Regions from separate parts of the Janthinobacterium sp. BJB446 genome, predicted to be linked through region 2. Evidence: predicted binding sites of a transcription regulator. Region 2 holds the regulator's gene; each other region holds the start of a gene.

Region 1 (4,211 bases), on a different contig from region 2:
GGAACTGGCCTGGAAAGATACACTCGACCGTTTTGGCGCGGCGCTGGAAAGCGTGGCCAGCAACCAGGTCTACGCGGAAGACAGCAATAGCGAAAAGCCGGCGCCCGGCTACACGGTGTTCAATGCGCGCGTCAACGCCAAACAAAACGTGGGGAATTGGCGCTTCAAGGAATTTGCCCGCCTGAACAATCTTTTCGACAAGACCTACGTGGGCTCCGTCATCGTCGGCGACAGCAACAAGCGCTACTATGAAGCGGCGCCGGGACGCAACTGGTTGCTGGGCGTCAGCGCCCAATATAGTTTCTAAAAATAAAAAGCCCGCGCATCGATCGATGCACGGGCTTTTCAACTCAAGCACGCTACGTCAGGGCCGCGCTTCCTTCACGCCATATTTTTCAAAGATGGTTTTCAATTCGCCGCTGGCCGCCATTTCGTTCATGGCTGCCTGCAGCAACTTGGCCACGTCGAGCTGCTGGCGGCTGACGGCCAGGCCCACGGCCCAACCGGCACGCGGCAAGCGGGCGAACGCCACTTCGCTCAAGGGAAAAGCGGGATCGCTTTTCAGCACCGATTCGATCTCCGAACGGTTGGCCAGCACGGCATCGAGTTGCCCTGCCTGCAATTGCTGCAGGGCTTCGGCCGCCGTGTCGAAGATGCGCACGTCGTCGCGGTACTTGCCATTGTCTTCACCCAGCATCAGCATGGCCGCGATCGAGACCTTTTCCACGCCGATGCGCTTGCCGGCCAGCGAAGCGACGCCATCGAATTGCGGCACGGCTTGCGCACTGCGCGCCAGGCGCACAGTTTCCACGTAGTACGGCGCGAAGATCTCGACCTTGTCGTTATCCGCCATCAACTTCTTGTCGACCGGCACATGCAGCATCACATCGGCGGGACCATAACCAAGGTAATGCCCCTTCCACACCATATTGCGCAAATCATCGTTCAAGTTCTCGCCGGCGGGAAATGGCAGCAAGCTCAGTTTCAAACCCAGCTTTTTCGCCAGCGCTTCGGCAATATCGATATCGATGCCCACGCCCTTGTCGGAAAACGGCGCGAATTCGTTGTACACAGCCACTTTCAGGCTGCCCGACTGCTGCACTTTTTGCCAGTCGGCACGCGCCGGCGCGGCTGCGCACAGCGCCAGGCAGGCGAGCGAGATCATCGCGCGCTTGCCCCGGAATTGAAATGAACGCATGGGACTCCTTCGTGATCAGTTCGACTTAATTCGACTCGCGGCGCGTTTCCAGATAGGTCTTGATGGCCCACATGGCTTCCTGGTTGAACACGCCTTCGAACGGCGGCATGTACACAGCGCCATTACGCACTTTACCGTGGCGTATGGTGGCCAGGTAGTAATTATCCGTCTCCTTGTAGCACGCCTGTTTCTTTGTCTCATTCTTGATACCGAAGCAATCGCGGTCCAGCTGGCGCAAGTCCGGCGCGATGCCGCCCGAGATGGCTTCGATGCCGTGGCAGCGGGCGCAATTCTGGTTGTAGGCCGAGGTGCCCACCGTCAAGGCCAGCTTGTTGCCCCGATACGGGTTTTGCTCGAGCCACTTGTCGCCTACCTTGGGCAAGCCCGTGGTATCGACGCCTTGCGGCGTGACATTGCCGTGCGCATAGGCATGCGGCAAGGTCAGCAGGGAAGTGAGGGCAACGGCGCCGGCGGCCGCCACGCCGAGCAGGGTACGAATGGAATAGGTCATGCTGGTCTCCTTGGTTTTTTAGTCAATACCAAAGAAGAGCAAATGCCATGCCATGCGTCTATGCCCCACATCCGGCCGACCATGTATCAATTTGGAACAGCTGCAACAGCCAGTTGTGTCAGCGCGCGCGTCAGGCGGCGGCCACCGTGCAGATGCTGCTCCGCTCCTGCTGCTCGAAAGTAATACGCACGGGCAAAAACCGGGCAATCACCTCCGCATTCGTCAGCGCATGTTGCGATACCTTGTTGCAACTGAAGCTACCGCCGCCGGCCAGCGCCATGGGCAGCAAGAGCTGGTCGGCCAGGTGCTCACCGACGGCCACGTCCGTCTTGAGATAGGCGCGCACCTCGTTCAACAGGCGCTTGGCCACGGATTCGGCCAGCAAGGACTTTTCACCGAACGAAGTAAACACTTCCGTGACATGCTCATGCTCGAGCGTCAGCAACAGGACGTTGCCCGGTCCCTGCTCCGCCGGCAAGCCGACGAGGCGCAACTGCTTGCCGCTCCAGCCCATGCCCCCGGCGACACGCTCGAGCTCCCGCTGCGCCACCTGCACATGCACGCCCGCCACCACGCTTTCCGCATACCCCGCCTTTCGTTCGCCGCGCTGCAGCAATGCGATGGGGCGCAAGCGCTGGCACGGTTGCACGGTGGCCATCACCTCGCCGCCGCCCGCAGGATGAAAGCCGTAGCGTTGCAGCGTAATATCCACCTCGGCCCCCATCTGTTCCAGGACACGGCCATATGCGCGCTGCAGGAAATGCACGGGCGGTGCCATGGCATTGTGCGTGCCGCCAGTGATGCGCACGGTGGATGGTCCATCCGCATGCAGCAGGGCCGGCAACAGAGTTTGCAATACCAGAGTGCAACTGCCCGCGCTACCGATGGCAAAGCGGTAATCGCCGCCGCGCAGAGGGCCGGGCACGAATTCCAGGCTCGACGCGCGCAGCGCCACCGGCGTCGTGCGCGCCCCGCAAATGGCGGTTGCCGCCTGCACGGCCAGCAGATGCTGGCGCAGCAAGCCGGGCTTTTCCCGCCCCGCGCGAATGTTAATCAGCCGAAACGGTTTCCCCGTGATCATCGACAGGCTCAGCGCCGAACGTAAAATCTGTCCGCCGCCTTCGCCTTGCGCTCCATCTATTTCTATCATCTCTGTTTTCTCTCTATTATCCTTTGACGCAGACGACCTGCTTCAAGATATGCACGACATCGACCAGCTCGCGCTGCGCCAGCATCACCGCATCGATATCCTTGTAAGCCATCGGAATTTCATCGATCACGTTTTCATCCTTGCGGCATTCCACGCCTTGCGTGGCGCGGATCTGGTCATCCAGGTTGAAGCGCCGCTTCGCTTCCGTGCGGCTCATCGTGCGTCCCGCACCGTGGCTGCAGCTATGGAAACTCTCCGCATTGCCTTTGCCGCGCACGATAAAACTCTTCGCGCCCATGGAGCCGGGAATGATCCCCAGTTCGCCCGCGCGGGCCGACACGGCGCCTTTGCGCGTGATCAATACATCCTTGCCGAAGTGGTGCTCCTTCTGCACATAGTTATGGTGGCAGTTGACGGCTTCCACGTGCGTCTGGAACGGTTTATGGATGACCGTGCGCACGGCGGCGATCAGGTTCTGCATCATCACTTCGCGGTTGTTGCGCGCAAAGCGTTGCGCCCAGCCCACCGCTTCCACGTAATCGTCGTAATGCTGCGTTCCTTCGGCCAGGTAAGCCAGATCCTGGTCGGGCAGGTTGATGAAGTGGGTGCGCATATCCTGCTTGGCCAGTTCGATGAAATGCGTGCCGATGGCATTGCCCACGCCGCGCGAACCGGAATGCAGCATGAACCATACGGAACCCTGTTCATCGAGACAGACCTCGACGAAGTGATTACCGCTGCCCAAAGTCCCCAGGTGGCGATAATTGTTCGTATTTTTCAGCTTCGGCGTTTTCAGGCAGATGGCATCGAATTCATCCTTCAATTGCAGCCATGCGGCATCGACCACCGAGGGCGGCGTATGCCAGGAACCCTCGTCGCGGCCGCGGTGTCCGCGCGTCTTTGGCGACATCCCGTGTGGAATGGCGCGTTCGATGGCGCTGCGCAGCGGCCCCAGATTATCGGGCAGATCATTCGCCGTCAGCGTGGTTTTCGCCGCCATCATGCCGCAACCGATATCCACGCCCACCGCCGCCGGAATCACGGCGCCCAAGGTGGGAATCACGCTGCCGATGGTCGACCCTTTACCCAGGTGGACGTCGGGCATGACGGCGATGTGCTTGTAAATAAACGGCAGGGTCGCCGTGTTGCGCAATTGCTTTTTAGCCGCTTCTTCGACGGGCACGCCACGTGTCCACATTTTCACAGGACGGCTACCTTCGGTATGCAGGACTTCGTATTCTTCTTTCTTCATCGCTTCTCTCATTTTCTATTGTAATCAGTACGACAACCCGACAAGGAGGGACAGGATTTTCTGGCGGCGTACTGCGCACGCCAGGCCGGTTTGACGCGGC
Region 2 (4,211 bases):
GAAATGGTTGCCGTCATTCAAGTCCGACAACCGCAGCTACCTGACGGTGGCCCTGGGCTGCACGGGCGGCCAGCACCGCTCCGTGTACATGGCGGAGCGGCTGGCGCAGTATTTCGGCCCGAATGAACGCGTCGTCCTGCGCCACCGCGAACGCAGCTAATTAGTCGAGGTGGCGCAGCGGATGCGCCGCGGCTGGCCAGACGGGGGCAAAGAAGCGCGCCACCATGGCCGCATCGACGTCGTCCAGGTTGGCAGGGTTCCAGCGCGGTGCATTGTCCTTGTCGACCACCAGCGCGCGCACGCCCTCGAGCACTTCGCCATGTTCAAAATTGTGGCGCACCACCGTGCGCTCCATGCGCAGGCAATCGGCCACGCCCAGGTGGGCGCCCCGCTGCAGCAATTCCAGGGTCACCGACATCATCAAGGGCGAACGCTGGCGCATGGCCGCCAGCGCCTTGGCCGCGAACGCGCTGTCATCCTGCGCCAGCGAGGCCATGATGGCGGCCACGGAAGGGGCGCCGAAATGGCGGTCCAGCGCCGCGCGCGCCGTGGCCAGGGGAGACACCCCCGCCTCGGCCTGGAAAGGCGCCGCCAGCGCCTTGATGGCCACCGGCAAGGCCTCGCCCCGCGTCGATTCGAACAGGTCCAGCAGCGCCCCCATCTGCGCCTCAGGCACGTAGACATCGGCCAGCCCCGTGTACAGGGCATCGGCCGCGTTGATCGTCAAGCCCGTCAAGCCCAGGTACAGGCCCAGCTGGCCGGCCAGGCGGGATAGAAAATAACTGCCGCCCACGTCCGGAAACAAGCCGATATTGACTTCCGGCATGGCCATGCGCGTGCGGCCCGTCACGATGCGCAGGCGGTTGCCCGGCCCGGCTTGCGCCACGCCCATGCCGCCGCCCATCACCACGCCATCCATCACGGCAATATACGGTTTTGGGTAGAAATGAATTAAATGATTTAAAGCATATTCTTCCGTAAAGAAATCCTCCAGCAAGGCACTGCCGCCTTGCGGCGTGGCCAGGCCCGCATCGTAAAAGAAACGGATGTCGCCGCCGGCGCACAGGGCCTTTTCACTGCTGGAGCGGATCACCACGGCGTCCACCTGCGGATCGTCGCGCCAGGCCAGCAGGGCCGCACTCAGGGCGCGCACCATCTCCAGCGACAGGGAATTCAAGGCTTTCGGACGGTCGAGCACGATATGGCCCGTGCGGTTGCGGATGGAAGTCTGGACGAAGTCGCTCATGGCAGGCAGGAAGAAGTGAAAGTGCAAACATTTTAGCCCCTGCGCGGCGAACATTGCGCTCAAAAGGTCCAGGCGCAAAAAAGGGCGCAAGATGTGCGCCCTTAGTTGATCACAACTGCTGGAAGCGGGTGGCCTTAGACGGCGACGACGGCTTCTTCCTCGGAGTTGTCTGGCAGATGCTTGATCGCCTCTTTACCGTGCCCTTGCACTTTGGTTTTGTATTTCATCACTTGCCTATCGAGCTTGTCGATCAGGGTATCGATCGCGGCGTACAGGTCGTGCGCCAAGCTTTCCACATAGACAGTCTTGCCGCTCAAACGCAGGTTGACTTCAGCCTTTTGACGTTTTTCTTTCTCTTTGAGGTTATCCACGGTCAGAATCACGGCGATATCGATGACTTGATCGAAATGACGTTTCACGCGCTCCAGCTTCGTTTGTACGTATTCACGGATGGCTGGTGTCACTTCGAGATGATGTCCGCTGATGGTGAGATTCATACACACTCCTAAAGATGATCGGGTTCGTGCGGTCCATCCTATCCGGCCCGCAGAGGAACCGAAAAAAACTTACAAACACTTACGCAGGCTCACTGGCGGAATTTTCAACGCTTCCCGGTATTTGGCAACAGTACGTCGCGCAATCACCATGCCTTGTTCCCCCAGCATGTCCGCAATCTTACTGTCGGATAAAGGATTTTTAGGGTCTTCTGCTCCTGTCAGTTGCACGATCAATGCCCGTATCGCCGTCGATGACGCTTCGCCCCCCGCTTCGGTGGCGACGTGGCTACCAAAGAAATATTTCAACTCGAACATGCCGTGCGGGGTCAGCATGTACTTTTGAGTTGTTACCCGCGAGATAGTACTCTCGTGTAAACCCAGTGTATCAGCTATTTCACGGAGCACAAGGGGACGCATGGCAACGGCCCCATGCGAGAAAAAGTTCTTTTGTCTTTCTACTATCGCCTGCGCCACGCGCAGGATCGTGTCGAAGCGCTGGCGCATATTCTTGATCAGCCACTTGGCTTCCTGCAACTGTGCGCCCATGGCGCCCTCGCCCTTGCCCTGCTTGAGCAAGTTGGCGTACATGGCATTGACGCGCAGGCGCGGCATGACATCGTTGTTCAAGGTCACTTGCCAGCCATTGCGCGCGCGCTTGACGACGACGTCGGGCACCACGTAATCGGAGACGTCCGAGGCGAACACGGCGCCCGGATGCGGATTGCACTGGCGAATCACCGTCTGCGCTTCGCGCAAGTCTTCATCGTCGCAATCGAGGGCTTTTTTCAGCTTGTTGAAATCGCGCTGGGCAAACCAGGCCAGGTGCTTTTCCACGATGACGAGGGCCATGCGGCGCGTCACCATGGCGATGTGCGGCAAGCGCTTGATTTGCAGCGCCAGGCATTCGGACGCATTGCGCGCGCCCACGCCGGGCGGATCGAAACTTTGCAAGAGAGACAAGGCCGTGCGCATCTCGTCGGCATCGATTTCCAGCTCTTCCGGCAGGCGCGCCAGGATGTCGTCGAGCGACTCTTCCAGGTAGCCATTGTCGTCGAGCGCATCGATAATCAACTCGACCAGCGCGCGGTCGCGCAATTCGAGCACCGTCACGCGCATCTGCTCCATCAGGTGTTCGCGCAGGGTGCAGTGATGGGCTTCGAGTTGCGGGCGCGAATCTTCGTCGTCGGGCGCCTTGCCGCGGCTCGCCTCGCTCCAGTCGCTGTCGCCGCCATCCGCGGCGGCCGGACCCTCGCCGGCATCGCCATCAAAGGTTTCCGCTTCGGCCGGCGCTGCGGGCGCTTCCTGGCCCGGCGGCTGGGACGGTGCTTCGGCCGGCGCTGCCGTGGAACTCAAGGCGCCATCGGACAGCAGGCGCAGCGAACGGTCGAGCGGATCATCGAGGCGTTCGAGCAAGGGATTGTCCGTCAGCAGTTGCTCTAGTTCCTGGTGCAATTCCAGGGTAGACAATTGCAACAGGCGTATCGATTGCTGCAACTGCGGCGTCAGTGCCAGGTGCTGCGAAGTGCGCAGCTGCAATGATTGTTTCATTGGCTTACATGCGGAAGTGTTCGCCCAGATAGACCCGGCGTACCGACTCGTTCGCGATGATGTCGTCGGGGCGTCCCGACGCCAGTACCGAGCCCTGGTTGATGATGTAGGCACGGTCGCAGATACCCAGCGTCTCGCGCACATTATGATCGGTGATCAGCACGCCGATATTGCGCTCCTTCAAGAAGCGTACGATGCGCTGGATCTCGATCACGGCGATCGGATCGACACCGGCAAACGGTTCGTCGAGCAGCACGAACCGGGGATCGGTGGCCAGCGCGCGGGCGATTTCCACGCGGCGGCGCTCACCGCCCGACAGGGACAGGGCCTGGTTCTCGCGCAGCTTTTCAATCTGCAAGTCGGCCAGCAATTTATCCAGGCGCACCTCGATCTCGGCCTTCGTCAGCGGACGGCCTTCGACGGTCTGGATTTCCAGCACGGCGCGGATATTGTCTTCCACCGTCAGCTTGCGGAAGACGGACGCTTCCTGCGGCAGGTAGGACAGGCCCATCTGCGCGCGGCGGTGGATCGGCAGGCTGGAGATGTCCACGCCGCTGATATCGATGCTGCCGCCATCGGACGGCACCAGGCCGACGATCATGTAGAACGAGGTGGTCTTGCCGGCGCCGTTCGGGCCCAGCAGCCCCACCACTTCGCCGCATTCGACTTGCAGCGAGACATCATGCACGACTTGCCGCTTGCCATAGGTTTTTTGCAGCCCGCGAACGATCAGGGTGCTGCCGCAACGAGTATTGTCCATTATTTCTTTCCTGGCGCAGGCGTGGCCGGCGCTTTCTCCGCCGCCGGTGCCTTGGTTTTCGGCTGGATCACCATGCGCACGCTGCCGCCATCCGGGGTGCTGGTGCCGCTGTTGGAATTTTCCATCGTAAACACTTCCTTGCGGCTGTCATACGAGATGA
Region 3 (4,211 bases), on a different contig from region 2:
CGCCGGAGGGCAGGTCCGCTTCGCAGGGTAGTGCATGTGCCGCGCCAATATGGCCGGCTGCGTTTGCCCGCATGATACCAGCTACCGGGCCGCCGCCAAAGTCGCCACCCCCCGCGCAGTAAGCCTGAGGCGTGGTTTTTCTTTGTTCCTGCGCAAGGAAACGCTCGATTTCGTGCCGTTTCGACTAGAATCGCGCATTATCTTTTTGCCTGACCTTGACGCCATGTCTACCGACTTTTCCCCGTATCTAGCCAGCAGCACTTACATGGACAGCGACCATCCTGCCGTGCGCACCAAGGCGGCTGCACTGGCGGCAGGCGCGGTGGGCGACGCCGCCATCGCGGCCCGCTGCTTTGCCTTCGTGCGCGACGAGATCGCCCATAGCTGGGACTACCAGCGCAATCCCGTCACCTGCCGTGCTTCCGACGTTTTGCAGCACGGCACGGGCTATTGCTATGCGAAGAGCCATCTGCTGGCGGCGCTGCTGCGCGCCAACGGCATTCCTGCCGGCCTGTGCTACCAGCGCCTGGCCGTGGGCGAGGTGGGGCCGCCGTTCTGCCTGCATGGCTTGAATGCCGTGCATCTGCAGGAGTTCGGCTGGTACCGCATCGATGCGCGCGGCAACAAGCCCGGCGTCGCTGCCGCCTTCACGCCGCCACGGGAACAGCTGGCCTTTCCCGTGCTGGCGACCGAAGAGCGCGACTTGCCGGAAATCTGGCCGGAACCGTTGCCGCAGGTGGTGGCGTCCTTGACCTGCCATGCGACCGTGCAGGATGTGGCGGCGCACTTGCCCGATATCGAATTGTTGCCGCTGCAAAAATAATCCAAAGAAAGAAATCATGAAAAAAATATCCATATGCCTGTTTGGACTGTTGCTGCTGGCCGGCTGCGGCAGCAAGGGCGAGAGCGGCGGGCAGTCGAGCGCCGCGCGTCTCGAAGGCAAGGAAAAGGGCAGCGAGTTCCTTGCCTATGAACATAATGTCAGCGTCGATACGCGCGAGGCGCAAGTGCGGCCCCTGTATGAAAAAGTGGTCGCCGCCTGCAAGGCCGATACGGAAAACGGCTGCCTGCTGCTCGATTCCAGCGTCGACAGCGGCCGCTACGTGCATGCGCGCATCAGCATGCGCGCCAAGCCGGCCGGCATCAAGAAGCTCGTCGCGCTGGTCGCGGCCGAAGGCGACGTCACCAGCCAGGGTACCAAGGTGGAAGACCTGGGCCGTCCCGTGCTCGACAGCAAGAAACGCCTGGAAATGCTCAAGCAATACCAGGCGCAATTGCAAGACCTGGAAAAACGCTCGGGCACCAACGTCGATGCCCTCATCAAGGTGACCAAGGAACTGGCCACCGTGCAAGTGGAACTGGAGCAGGCGACGGCCGCCAATGCGCTATTGATGCAGCGTATCGATACGGACTTGTTGAACGTGGCCATCAGCGCCGAAGGCAGGCAATCGTTCTGGCGGCCCGTCAAGCGCGCGCTGGGCAATTTCACGGAAAACCTGTCGGAAGGCGTGGCCAACGCCATCACTGCCATGGCCTACATTCTGCCGTGGCTGATCGCTTTCGTGCTGCTGTTCCCGCTGGGCCGCAAGGGCTGGCGCCGTCTGCGTGGAGCTCCGCGCAAGGATTGATGCCGGGATTGCTGCGTCCTGCGCACCGTTTTACGGCAATTTGAAACCTGGCTGCACAGTCCTTGTGCAGCCAGGTTTTTTTTCGTGCGGCGAGCGCCGCTTGCACCATGGCGGACGCCTGCCGGTGCTGGCATGCATTCTGCTTTAACAACATAGCAGACCCAGCTCGACCCCCACGAACCCATCACAGGAGTCCCCATGACACGACGCATCATCCTGAAAGCGGCCGCCGCCGGCGCACTGGCCCTGGCCATGTCCACCACCATGCAGGCAGCCTTGGCCGCCGACACCATCAAGGTGGGCATCTTGCACTCTCTGTCGGGCACCATGGCCATTTCCGAAACGTCGCTCAAGGATGTGGCGCTGATGACGATCGCCGAGATCAATGCCGAGGGCGGCGTGCTGGGCAAGAAGCTGGAAGCCGTCGTCGTCGATCCCGCGTCGAACTGGCCCTTGTTCGCGGAAAAAGCGCGCCAGCTGGTGGCGCAGGATAAAGTGGCTGTCGTGTTCGGCTGCTGGACATCCGTGTCCCGCAAATCCGTCTTGCCGGTGTTCAAGGAACTCAACAGCCTGCTGTTTTACCCGGTGCAATACGAGGGCGAGGAGCTGGAAAAGAATGTGTTTTATACGGGCGCCGCGCCGAACCAGCAGGCGATTCCTGCCGTGGAATACCTGATGAGCAAGGATGGAGGCGGCGCCAAACGCTTCGTGCTGCTGGGCACGGATTATGTGTATCCGCGCACCACCAACAAGATCCTGCGCGCTTTCCTGAAAAGCAAAGGCGTCAAGGATAGCGATATCAGCGAGGTCTACACGCCGTTCGGCCATGCCGACTATCAAACCATCGTCGCCAACATCAAGAAATTTTCCACGGGCGGCAAGACGGCCGTCATTTCCACCATCAATGGCGATTCCAACGTGCCGTTCTACAAGGAACTGGGCAATGCGGGCTTGAAAGCCACGGACGTGCCCGTCGTCGCGTTTTCCGTGGGCGAGGAAGAATTGCGCGGCATCGATACCAAGCCCCTGCTGGGGCACTTGGCGGCGTGGAATTACTTTGAATCCGTCAAGAACCCCGTGAATACGGCCTTCATCAAGCAGTGGAAAGCGTATGCCGTGGCGCAAAAGCTGCCGAACGCGGGTTCTGTCGTGACGAACGACCCGATGGAAGCGACCTATGTGGGCATCCACATGTGGGCGCAAGCCGTGGAAAAAGCGAAATCGACGGACACGGACAAGGTGATCGCCGCCATGGCCGGCCAGAGCGTCAAGTCGCCGTCCGGTTTTACCCTGACCATGGACCCGACCAACCACCACTTGCACAAGCCCGTGATGATCGGCGAGATCAAGGCCGACGGGCAATTCAATGTCGTGTGGAAAACCAAGGAACCGATACGCGCCCAGCCGTGGAGCCCGTTTATCAAGGGGAATGAGGGCAAGCAGAAGTTGTAGGCGCTATTACCCACCAGCAAATGCCGGGGTCGGACCCTCAGGGTCCGACCCCAGTCCTCGCCTTTGGGGTAAGCGCACGCCCCGTGCAGTTTTTCCATGGAACTTACAATGAGGTTCATCCCCAAACTGCTGGTCCTCGCCTGCCTGTTGCTATCCTCGTTCGCGCAGGCTGCCATCCCTCCCGATCTGCTCAAAGCGCTATCCGGCGACGATCCCGACACCAGGATCGCGGCCGTCGCCCAGATCGCCACCCTGGCCACGCCCGAGGCCGCCCGTGTACTGCAAGCCTTGCAGGACGATCAGTTATATGCGGCCCCCGACGGCAAGGTGTATATCGTCGACGGTGAACAGGCATATGAGCCGGCAAGCGGCCAGAGCGTGCCGCTGCCCGATGGCATCGATGGCGTGATGGTCAACAACCGCTTGCGCGCGGCCGTGGCGGGCGCCTTGTCGGGGTTGAAACTGCTGGCGCCCGAGCGGGCCACGCGCCTGGCCGCCGCGCAGGCGCTGCAGCAATCCGTCGATCCCGCGCAGGTCCCCCTGATCCGCACTGCGCTGGCGCAGGAAAACGATGCTGACATCAAACAGATATTGCAGGTGCTGATCGCCAGCGCCAACCTGCATGCGCCCGACGCCGCCACGCGCAAGGCCGCCGTGCAGGCGCTGGCGGGCAGCAGCGATGCGCGCCTGTTGCCCGCGCTGCAAGCCATGCTGGAGAAAGGACCAGATGGCAAGGCCGGCGAGCCGGACGAGGCCGTGCAGCTGGCCGCCATCGAGACCATGCGCCAGATCAAGGGACGGGTGGCGCGCATGGACTTCGCCGGCAATGTGTTCTACGGCATTTCGCTGGGCAGCGTGCTGCTGCTGGCCGCGCTGGGGCTGGCCATCACGTTTGGCTTGATGGGCATCATCAACATGGCGCATGGCGAATTGCTGATGATAGGCGCTTACACGACCTACCTGTGCCAGCTGTTCTTCCGCAGCTACCTGCCTGGCTTGCAGGATGCGTATCTGCTGGCCGCCTTGCCGGCCGCCTTTTTTGTCGCGGGACTGGTGGGCGTGATGCTGGAGCGCACGGTGATCCGCTGGCTGTATGGCCGGCCGCTGGAAACCCTGCTGGCCACCTGGGGC
Region 4 (4,211 bases), on a different contig from region 2:
GTGGCGGCGCTATGGTCGCGGAAGCCGTCCGTGCGGAAGCGCGAACCGTCGAGCACGTAGCCGATGCCGCCTGCCTGGCCTTGCGCCGAGAGATCGACCTTGCTGGTGCCGTAGCTGCCGCCCGTCACATTCAGTTCGACGGACGGGGGATTTTGTCCATCCTTGGAAAACAGCTGGATCACGCCGCCCGAATGGTTGCCGTAGATGGCAGAAAATGGCCCACGCAATACTTCGATGCGCTCGGCCGTATCGAGGTTGAAAGTGGCGGCCTGGCCCTGGCCGTCGGGCATGCTGGCGGGAATGCCATCGCTGATCAGCTTGACACCGCGCACGCCGAAGGCCGAGCGTGCGCCGAAGCCGCGCGACGAGATCTGCAAGTCTTGCGCGTAGTTCTGGCGGTTTTGCACGACCAGGCCCGGCACGGCGGCCAGCGCTTCCGACGCGTTGACGCGGATTTGGCCATCCTGGATGCGGGCGCTGTCGACCACGTCGATCGAGGCCGGCACTTCCTGGCTGGGGTGGGCGATGCGGCTGCCGCTGACGACCACCGTATCCATCAGTTGTCCGGCGGCCAGGTCAGCTGCTTCGGCGGCAAAGACGTGGGGGGCGAGGGTGGCGCTGCCGGCGACAAACAGGCTGGCGATGGTGTTCAGGCGGAAACGGTGCTGCATGCGGATTCTCCAATGTGAATAAAAGCCTGCTTGATCGCGTGCGCGGTACAGGTCTGCGTAGGTGTATCAAGCAATATGCCTGCCATGTCTCCATTGGTGGGCTGAAATTATACGCGTGTCAGTGGCACGGCGTTTGCATACAGCAATGGGCAGATGCGCCGCTACCGCGCGCTTTTCCTGTGTTTTGCCATTGAAAAGGTGATTATGCCCAACTTCTTCTCGCGCTTGCGCCAGGTGTGCTGGCTGCTGCCGGCGCTCGCCAGCACCGCCCTCCAGGCAGCTCCCTTTGCCTATGTCCCCAATGAAAAATCGGGCACCTTGAGCGTGATCGACACGGCTACCGACCAGGTAGTGCGCCAGATCGCGGCAGGCAAGCGGCCGCGCGGCATCGCCGCCGACCCCAGCGGACGGCAATTGTTTGTCACGGATGCCGCCAGCAGTGCCTTGTTGCTGATCGATAACGCTGCCGGCGCGCCCGTGCGCACGGTGGCGCTGGGCAAGTCGCCCGAAGGCGTCAGCGCTTCCCGGGACGGTCATTACGTGGCAGTGGCCGTCGAGGAAAACAATAGCGTGGCCTTGCTCGATGGCCAGACAGGCACCTTGCTCGCCGATATCAAGGTGCAGGGACGCAACCCGGAACATGCCGTCTTCAGCCCGGATGGACGCTGGCTGCTGGTCAGCGCGGAAGAGGCGGAGCAAGTCGATGTCATTGATGTAGCGCAACGCCGCCAGGTCGCGTCCATCGCCGTGGGACTGCGTCCGCGCGGCATCGGTTTCAGTCCGGACTCGGGCCGCGCCTATGTGGCGTGCGAACTGGTCAATGCCGTGTACGTGATCGACATGGCCGCGCGCAAGGCGATTGCCACCATTCCAGCGGGCAAGAATGCGAATGGCATCGTGGTCCATCCCGATGGCAAGCAGGTGTATGTCTCGAATGGCACGGACGGCACGGTGATGGTGATCGACACGGCCAGCTACCAGGTCACGGCCACCATTCCCGTCGGCAAACGTCCGTGGAATATGGCCATCACGCCCGACGGCGCCAAGCTGTACGTGGCCAATGGCCGCTCGAACAGTGTATCCGTCATCGGCACGGCCAGCGCGCGCAAGGTGGCCGACATTGCCGTGGGTGAATTGCCCTGGGGCGTGGTGATTCGTTGATTCCTTGGTGGCACAGGCGCAGGTGTTCCAGTCTGGTACACCTGTTCCATTGTGCAGCGGCGCAGGGGAGATGCCGCAGGGCTGGCCCGGATTGGAACAGGACGTCTTCACCTTGTTCAAAATGCAAACAGGCCCACGTCCCCACCCAAGCAGGTGGCTTGCGCTGAAAAACGTGCCGGGGTTGATGCCGCGCCCTTGTAACAGGGATAAAACCGGCTAAGTTTGTAGTGCGATGGCGAGCTGGCACGGCATTTGCGGAAGACTCCGTGTACTCACCCCATCTGTACCAGGACGTTTGATTTTAATTAAGTAATTCCATTCTAATTAACCCGATAGAGGACGACATGAATCTCGCAGACATCAGCAAACTGGGCGTAGCCAATCCCTTCAAACAACGCTATGACAATTACATCGGCGGCAAATTCGTTGCACCAGTAAAAGGTGAATACTTTCCTAACATCACGCCCATCACAGGATTGCCGTTTTGCGAAATCGCCCGTTCCACGACGGAAGACGTCGAGCTGGCGCTGGATGCCGCGCACGCCGCCAAGGATGCCTGGGGCAAGACTTCGCCGGCCGAGCGCGCCAATATCCTGAACCGCATCGCCGACCGCATCGAACAGAACCTGAGCCTGATCGCCACGGCGGAAACCATCGACAACGGCAAGCCGATCCGCGAAACGATGAATGCCGACATTCCGCTGGCCATCGACCATTTCCGTTACTTCGCCGGTTGCATCCGCGCCCAGGAAGGTTCCGTCGCACAAATCGATGCGGAAACCTATGCCTATCACTACCATGAGCCGCTGGGCGTCGTGGGCCAGATCATCCCGTGGAATTTCCCGATCCTGATGGCCGTGTGGAAACTGGCGCCAGCCTTGGCCGCCGGCAATTGCGTCGTCTTGAAACCGGCCGAGCAGACCCCGGCTTCCATCATGGTATTGATCGAGCTGATCGGCGACCTGCTGCCGCCGGGTGTGCTGAACATCATCAACGGTTTCGGCCTGGAAGCGGGCAAGCCGCTGGCCTCGAGCAAGCGCATCGCCAAGATCGCCTTTACGGGCGAAACGGGCACGGGCCGTCTGATCATGGGTTATGCCGCGCAAAACCTGATTCCCGTCACCCTGGAACTGGGCGGCAAGTCGCCGAATATCTTCTTTGAAGACGTGATGGATGCCGATGATGATTATTTCGATAAGTGCCTGGAAGGTTTTGCCATGTTCGCGCTGAATCAAGGTGAGGTATGCACTTGCCCATCGCGCGTGCTGATCCAGGAATCGATCTACGAGAAATTCATCGAACGTGCCCTCAAACGCGTGGCCGCCATCAAGCAGGGCAACCCGCTCGACTCGTCCACCATGATCGGCGCGCAGGCGTCGCAGGAGCAACTGGAAAAAATCCTGTCCTACCTCGACATCGGCCGCCAGGAAGGCGCGGAAGTGCTGGCCGGCGGCGAGCGCAACACGCAGGCGGGCGACCTGGAAGGCGGCTACTACGTGCGTCCGACCGTGTTCAAGGGCAATAACAAGATGCGCATCTTCCAGGAAGAAATCTTCGGACCCGTCGTGTCCGTGACCACTTTCAAGGATGAGGCCGACGCGCTGGCGATTGCCAACGATACTTTGTATGGCTTGGGGGCCGGCCTGTGGACGCGTGACGGTTCGCGTGCCTTCCGCATGGGCCGCGCCATTCAGGCGGGCCGCGTGTGGACCAATTGCTACCACCTGTATCCGGCCCACGCCGCGTTCGGCGGCTACAAGCAATCGGGTATCGGCCGCGAAAACCACAAGATGATGCTCGACCACTACCAGCAAACGAAGAACTTGCTGGTGAGCTATAGCCCTAAAGCGCTGGGCTTCTTCTAAACCGGCAACAGGCGCCGCGCCTGCAGTCCAGGCGCGGCGCGCAGAAAGGGATGCCATGAGTGCAGCAATTGCCCGGGTGGTCGCCACCGATGCGGCGCTGGAAATGATGGACAAGTTGCGCCAGCGTCACGGCCCGCTGATGTTTTTCCAGTCGGGCGGATGCTGCGACGGCAGCGCGCCCATGTGCTATGCGCTGGGCGAGTTCGATGTCAGCGACACCGATATCTATCTCGGCAATTTGAATGGCACACCGTTCTACATGGGGCTCGAGCAATTCGAGTACTGGGAGCATACCCAGTTGATTATCGATGTGGTCGACGGCAATGGCGGCATGTTTTCACTCGACAACGGCACCGGCAAGCGCTTCCTGACGCGCTCGCGCCTGTTCACCGATGAAGAGTGCGCGCTGTTGCATGCCCAGCCGCATGAGCACCGCAAGACTTGATACACACATACTAATAAAACAGAGGGAGATGATTGTGCAGAAAAAAATCATGGGGATACTCATCGGTTT

Evidence for each region. The regulator sigma-54, encoded in region 2, starts transcription at its own class of promoters, with help from an activator protein. The targets are predictions, from matches to a motif close to TGGCANGNAANCTGCTTT.
Region 1: a site for sigma-54 is predicted at 1,745-1,762, ahead of pedF (cytochrome c-550 PedF). Genes of this name have one in related genera too.
Region 3: a site for sigma-54 is predicted at 1,757-1,774, ahead of urtA (urea ABC transporter substrate-binding protein). Genes of this name have one in related genera too.
Region 4: a site for sigma-54 is predicted at 2,074-2,091, ahead of adh (aldehyde dehydrogenase). Genes of this name have one in related genera too.

The regions. Positions count from the first base shown of each region.
Region 1 covers NZ_PDZK01000011.1:14,425-18,635, forward strand. Annotated here, with positions in the region: gene CSQ92_RS28285 (TonB-dependent receptor family protein) at 1-307, shown strand, start outside; gene CSQ92_RS28290 (substrate-binding periplasmic protein) at 365-1,198, opposite strand; gene pedF (cytochrome c-550 PedF) at 1,224-1,709, opposite strand; gene rtcA (RNA 3'-terminal phosphate cyclase) at 1,840-2,859, opposite strand; gene CSQ92_RS28305 (RtcB family protein) at 2,876-4,111, opposite strand.
Region 2 covers NZ_PDZK01000007.1:54,564-58,774, forward strand. Annotated here, with positions in the region: gene rapZ (RNase adapter RapZ) at 1-160, shown strand, start outside; gene CSQ92_RS26580 (enoyl-CoA hydratase/isomerase family protein) at 161-1,246, opposite strand; gene hpf (ribosome hibernation-promoting factor, HPF/YfiA family) at 1,381-1,743, opposite strand; gene CSQ92_RS26590 (RNA polymerase factor sigma-54) at 1,813-3,291, opposite strand; gene lptB (LPS export ABC transporter ATP-binding protein) at 3,296-4,051, opposite strand; gene lptA (lipopolysaccharide transport periplasmic protein LptA) at 4,051-4,211, opposite strand, start outside.
Region 3 covers NZ_PDZK01000001.1:2,560,988-2,565,198, reverse strand. Annotated here, with positions in the region: gene CSQ92_RS11295 (transglutaminase-like domain-containing protein) at 266-823, shown strand; gene CSQ92_RS11290 (DUF4349 domain-containing protein) at 840-1,628, shown strand; gene urtA (urea ABC transporter substrate-binding protein) at 1,827-3,080, shown strand; gene urtB (urea ABC transporter permease subunit UrtB) at 3,189-4,211, shown strand, end outside.
Region 4 covers NZ_PDZK01000011.1:9,038-13,248, reverse strand. Annotated here, with positions in the region: gene CSQ92_RS28285 (TonB-dependent receptor family protein) at 1-671, opposite strand, end outside; gene CSQ92_RS28280 (beta-propeller fold lactonase family protein) at 876-1,832, shown strand; gene adh (aldehyde dehydrogenase) at 2,177-3,697, shown strand; gene CSQ92_RS28270 (DUF779 domain-containing protein) at 3,753-4,142, shown strand; gene CSQ92_RS28265 (PQQ-dependent methanol/ethanol family dehydrogenase) at 4,192-4,211, shown strand, end outside.